2 regions of the Shewanella sp. CAL98-MNA-CIBAN-0140 genome follow, and region 1 is predicted to be linked to the other one. Evidence: predicted binding sites of a transcription regulator. Region 1 holds the regulator's gene; the other holds the start of a gene.
The links. The regulator sigma-54, encoded in region 1, starts transcription at its own class of promoters, with help from an activator protein. The targets are predictions, from matches to a motif close to GTTGGCACGNNNNTNGNNT.

Region 1 (3,206 bases):
TCTTTGTGTTTAATTACCTGACGGTCGAGTTTATCGATCAGGGCGTCTATTGCAGCATACATATCAGTATTTTCTGACATAGCAAAAATCTCTGCGCCATTAACGTGGATTTTGGCTTCTGCTTTTTGTTGTAATTTGTCTACATGGAGTACAACGTGTACATTATGGATCTGATCGAAGTGTCGTTCAAGCTTTGAAAATTTACCATTAACATACTCACGTAAAGATTCAGTTATTTCGACATGACGTCCAGTCAGATTTATATCCATAGAAAATCCTCCACAACCTTGTAGGTTATAAACTCTTACGTTGGTTTGAGGGCGGGATTAGCATTGCTTCTCGGTATTTTGCAATCGTACGACGAGCAACGTTTATGCCTTGTTCTGCCAGAAGTTGAGCCATTTTACTGTCACTCAATGGTTTTTTCTGGTTTTCTGCGGCAACCAGCTTTTTGATAAAAGCACGAATTGCTGTTGATGAGCATTCCCCGCCATCGTCAGTGCTGACATGGCTAGAGAAGAAGTACTTTAGTTCAAATAGTCCACGTGGGGTGTGCATATATTTTTGTGTGGTGACTCGTGAAATTGTCGATTCATGCATTTCTACTGCTTCAGCAATATCATTTAGCACCATAGGTTTCATGGCTTCTTCACCGTATTCAAAGAAGCCTTGCTGAAATTGCACAATGCAATTTGCCACTTTGAGTAGAGTATCATTGCGGCTTTCGATACTTTTAATAAACCATTTAGCCTCTTGCAAATGGCCTCGAATAAATTGACTGTCAGACTGATTTTTACTGCTTCTAGCCATGGCGGCGTATTGCTGATTAACGCCAATTTTGGGCATATTGTCTGGGTTTAACTCTACAACCCAACGGCCATTTTTCTTTAGTACCGTGACATCGGGAATAACGAATTCGTCATCGGTGGCGGTGATCAATAAGCCTGGACGAGGATTGAGTGATTGGATTAGGGTGATGGCGTCACGTAACTCATTTTCTTTTAGCTTAGTTTTGCGCATCAATAATCTAAAATCACGCCCAGCAATTAAGGTTAAATAGTCTTTGATTAGCAAACGGGCATTATCGATATGGGGTGTGGTGTTAGAGAATTGCGCTAATTGGATCAATAAACATTCACTTAAATCACGTGCAGCAACACCAACGGGATCAAAGTGTTGAATTCGTTTTAATACAGCTTCAACTTCATCTAACTCAACATTTTCGTCACCCATGGCTTCGAGAATATCGTCGGTACTTTGGGTTAAATAACCGCGTTCATCCACGGCGTCGATGATCGCTGTGGCAATGGCAAGATCGGTCTCTGAAAATGGAGTGAGATTTTTCTGCCATTCTAAATGTTCATACAGACCTTCGGTGGTTTCACCTTGAAACGGCATGTCATCATCGCGCATGCTAGCACTACCTGAACCTGACATCGGCGAGGCGGTGTACACTTCATCCCATGTAGTATCCATGGCTAAATCATCCATGGTTTCTTTGGTCATAGATTCTGCTGTGTCGACTGTTGAGGTGTCTTTTTCAATATTGACAATGCTGTTGTCACTGAAGTCTGTATCAGCTTGGTCGCGATTTTCTTTTACGGGGTCTTTTGCTTCAGAAAACTCATCTTCTATTTCAAGTAATGGATTTGAATCCAATGCTTGTTGGATTTCTTGCTGTAGCTCCAATGACGATAATTGCAGTAAGCGAATGGCTTGCTGCAATTGTGGGGTCATGGTTAAGTGTTGACCCATTTTAAGTTGGAGTGACGCTTTCATTTACCGCTTATCCCTAGATGATTTCCATAAAAGTGACAATTTATAAAACTGTAATGGATTGTCACGTACATCAATGATGTTTAACGCTGTTTAGATATCGTTCAATCAAATGAGTTAGATAGACTAAAGGCCCGTAAAGTAACTATAGCTTGAATTGTTCACCTAAGTACACCGCCCGAACTTGTTGATTGCTCAATACCTCATCAGGTGTGCCTTCGGCAATTAAATTACCTTGGCTGACGATATAAGCTCGCTCACAGACATCTAACGTTTCACGTACGTTATGGTCGGTAATTAATACTCCTAGACCTCGGCTTTTAAGTTGTTGAATGATTTTTTTTATGTCGATGACAGAAATCGGATCAACACCAGCAAAGGGCTCATCGAGTAGAATAAATTTTGGATTGGCGGCTAAAGCGCGCGCAATTTCAACACGACGACGTTCACCACCCGATAACGACATGCCTAGGCTGTCTCGAATATGGGTAATATGGAACTCTTCTAATAGATGCTCAAGCTGTTCAATACGTTGGTTTGTACTGAGTTCTTTGCGGGTTTGCAACACGGCCATAATGTTGTCATACACTGTGAGTTTACGGAAAATACTGGCTTCTTGTGGTAAGTAACCAATGCCTTTGCGAGCTCGCAGATGCATTGGATCGTCAGTGAGATCGTCATCATCAATTAAAATTCGACCCTTATCACTTTTCACTAGGCCGACAACCATATAAAAGGTGGTTGTTTTACCTGCACCATTGGGGCCTAAAAGCCCAACAATTTGGCCTGTTTTAACCGTTAAACTGACATCTTTAACAACTTGACGATCTTTATAGCTTTTAGCCAGATTTTCAGCGGTTAAGGTTATTTGGGTCATGGTTTGATCTGCTTTTTAACTGGGATTTCAGGGAGTTTTTGCTTTGGCGCAGACTCGTCTTGGAAATTCTCAGGTTGAATAATGGTGATAACCCGATCTTGCCCTGTGCCCGAACTTTCAGCAATAAGCTCTTGCGCATTGATGTTGTACTTAATTCGATTACCGGTCACTTGGCTACCCGATTGATTAAGTTTGGCATTACCTGTCAATGTTAGCGTGGTAGTCGCAAGGTCATAGGATATTTCGTCGGCACTGGCAGTACCAATTTGACCGTCATCTAATTCTTGTGAAAACGTCGCGGGTTTGCCAGTGGCGATAAGTTTCTTACTGGTGCTGTTTTCGGGGGTAAACGCCCGTAATTCATCAGCATTGATATTAATACTGCCTTGGACAATCTTAACCGGACCATTAAAAATGATTTGGTTATTTTTTATGTCAGCAAATTGGCTAACCGCAACAATTTTTAATTCTTGTTTCAGATCACCTTGTTTCGCCATAGCAGGCAAACTCAACAGGCAAAGTATGCTGCTCAATAACATAACATTGGCGCGAG
Region 2 (3,206 bases), on a different contig from region 1:
GCACCAAGGCATATGCGAAATCTTATTTGCAAAAGGTGAATACCATACCGGCAGTGTCGCGATTTTTAAAGGTTTACAAGGCGAAACAGAATGTAATCCAAGAGTGTCGACCACGGTTACTGTCGTCAACGGACAAGCAAACACTATAGTGGTATCGAGCTTATCGATCCCCACATTATTAGAAGGTTTTTCTGGTGCGAAAGTGGGCCAAGCTGAATTGTCTAGCGACATTCTTGCGCTGTTATGGCGCGAACAACAGCCTTTTTCGGCCAATAAACTCACGGAATTAATGTCGCGCACCATGATCGAGCAAGCGCTTAGCAGTATTCAGGCTACTTTGGCTGCGTTGCTGCTATTACTGAGCCGCCAGTCAGCTACGATAGATTCAATTAACGCAACGGCGATTACAGCAGCGCAAGCAGTCAGTTTGAGTCAACAATGTTGGGCAAACCGTTTTAGTACAACAGATAATCCACTAGATCAATGGCGGAAAAAGGAGTGGTTATGCGCAGTTTAATCTTTTGCGATCAGAGCTTTGCGGCTGTACCTGTGGCCGATTGTGATCTGGTGCAGTATCAGACTTGTTTGGCGGCGTTTGGGCATGTCACTGTATTGACTTCGGTAAGCCAAGTTGAGCAACAATTACATCAACAAACATTTGATACCTTGTTGGTATTAACCGAGACATTACACAGTCAAATTCAGGGGCTGGTCCAGCGTACATTAACGAGTAAACCTATGGTGATCGTTGTCAATGCCAAAACATGGCAACAGGCAGCGTTAACCGATTTGCTTGATTGTGGGCGCATCACTTTTATTCCGGATATGCTGACCGTCAACCGTTTAACCAGCGTGATCAGTTTAGCCCAAGCGCGTTTTAATGCCGCCAGTAAAACCTTAGCCGAATTTAAAAAGTTAGATGATGAAATTCGCAGTATAAAACTGCTCAGCCAAGCAAAGTTGATTGTAATGCAACAAGGGTTTGATGAAGCCAAAGCACACCACATTATTCAACAACAAGCGATGCAAAAAGGCTTGTCGGTGGCACAAATGTCGGCACAAATTATTGCAGTTGTCAGCAAGCAAAATACTTCGTTAGCAGTCGATACTTTAGCGGTGAACAATGATGGTGCGCCTCATTTTGGTGCGATTATCCCTAAGGCGGACATATTATCGTCTCAGCACAAAGGCTGCTAAGTTTTAATTATATATTAATCAAGTGATTATGGTTTTTTTGTTTGTTGGCATAGAGCCTGCAACATCACAGTATGATACCGAAAGTCGATAATGGTTTTTTAAACCATTAATGTTCAAACAATAAAATTTAAAAAATCGGAATAGTAACAGGCAATGGCGCCAACTCTTTAAGCGGAGTTGGCGCCATTTTGTTTTTTACGGTCCATGGCATGAAGGAGCAGGATATGGCAGTCTCAAAACCCAAGTTAGTGGTGGTCGGTAATGGCATGGTAGGTCATCACTTTATTGAGCAATTGTGTAGTTTAGGGCTCAATAAAACGTTTGATGTGCATGTGTTTGGTGAAGAACCCCGTCCAGCCTATGATCGAGTGCAATTATCAAAATATTTTGAGACCGGTAGCGCCGATCCGTTAATGTTAACCAGTGCGCAAGACTATCAAGATTGGGGCATTTCGCTGCACTTAAATACCCCGATCACCGCGGTTGATATTGCCGCTAAAACGGTCACGAGTGCCCAAGGGGGCAATTACCATTATGATCGACTCGTACTGGCAACCGGATCATTTCCGTTTGTGCCGCCTATTCAAGGTAACGATCGCGCTCAGTGTTTAGTGTATCGCACCATTGAAGATCTTGAAGCTATCCAAGCTGCAGCCCAAAACAGTCACGTTGGGGTTGTTGTGGGCGGCGGATTATTAGGCTTAGAAGCCGCTAATGCCATGAAACAACTTGGGGTGAAAACCCACGTTGTTGAGTTTGCGCCACAATTGATGCCCGTTCAGCTAAATGACAAAGCCGGTGATTTATTGTGTAGCAAAATTGAACAACTCGGCGTGAGCGTGCATACCTCAAAAGCCACCACCGCGATTATCGACGGTGAAACGGCATTACATCGAATGACCTTTAATGATGAGTCTTATCTTGAAACTGACATGATTGTCTTTTCAGCGGGTATTCGTCCACAAGATTCATTAGCACGGGTTTCAAATATCAATATTGGTGAACGTGGCGGCATTGAAATTGACGATTACTGTTTAACCTCTGCGCCAGATGTTTATGCCATTGGAGAATGTGCATTATGGCAGCAAAAAATATTTGGGTTAGTGGCCCCAGGTTATCAAATGGCGCGGGTTGTGGCTGCTCATCTTGGCTCATTAACATCAACTAGCGTTTCTCAGTCATTTACCGGCGCAGACATGAGCACCAAATTGAAATTGCTGGGTGTTGACGTGGCCGCTATTGGCGCAAGCCGTGGTTTTGAAAATGCACAATTTGTTGAGTTATCTGATAACCAGGCGGGAATTTATAAAAAGTTATGGTTAGATGAAACCGGTAAATATTTAAAAGGTGCGGTATTAATTGGCGATAACAGCGATTACAGCCGCTTGCTCGATGCTTATTTATCACAAGATGAGATTGAAGGCTCCGCGGTTGAATTATTGCTTGCCGGTGCTGAAAACGAAGCAGATTTAAAAGACTCCTCTATTGTGTGTTCTTGTCATCAAGTGACTAAAGGCGACATTGTTGAGTCTGTAACAGCAGGCAAGCATAAAATAGCTGACATCAAGTCATGTACTCGCGCTGCATCAGGTTGTGGCGGCTGTGCGCCGTTAGTGCAAAAAATTATAGATCAAACATTACAAGCCGCTGGGTTCGATTATAATGCCGGTATTTGCGCCCATTTCGATCACGACAGACAAGCGTTATATCACCTTTGCCAAGTCGAGGGCATCAGTGATTTTGATACTTTAATGACACAACATGGCAAGCCATCAGCAAGTGGTCACACTTATGGTTGTGATATTTGTAAGCCAGCAGCGGCATCTATCTTTGCCAGCTTACAAAACCAGTATGTGCTCAATCAAGACCGCGGTCATGTGCAGCTGCAAGACACCAATGATGCCTACTTAGGTAACATCCAAAAAGACGGCACTTACTCTGTTGTGCCGCGGGTTGCAGGGGGCGAAATTACTCCGACTAAACTTATCGCCATGGGCCAAATCGCCCAA

Region 2: the regulator sigma-54 is predicted to act here: its motif matches at 1,241-1,259, upstream of nirB (nitrite reductase large subunit NirB).

What each region holds. Positions count from the first base shown of each region.
Region 1 is NZ_JBEOPI010000005.1:74,904-78,109, forward strand. Features, by position in the region: gene hpf (ribosome hibernation promoting factor) at 1-269, opposite strand, end outside; gene AAEY93_RS04180 (RNA polymerase factor sigma-54) at 295-1,779, opposite strand; gene lptB (LPS export ABC transporter ATP-binding protein) at 1,922-2,653, opposite strand; gene lptA (lipopolysaccharide transport periplasmic protein LptA) at 2,650-3,206, opposite strand, start outside.
Region 2 is NZ_JBEOPI010000001.1:45,467-48,672, forward strand. Features, by position in the region: gene AAEY93_RS00190 (glycosyl transferase) at 1-517, shown strand, start outside; gene AAEY93_RS00195 (ANTAR domain-containing response regulator) at 505-1,197, shown strand; gene nirB (nitrite reductase large subunit NirB) at 1,422-3,206, shown strand, end outside.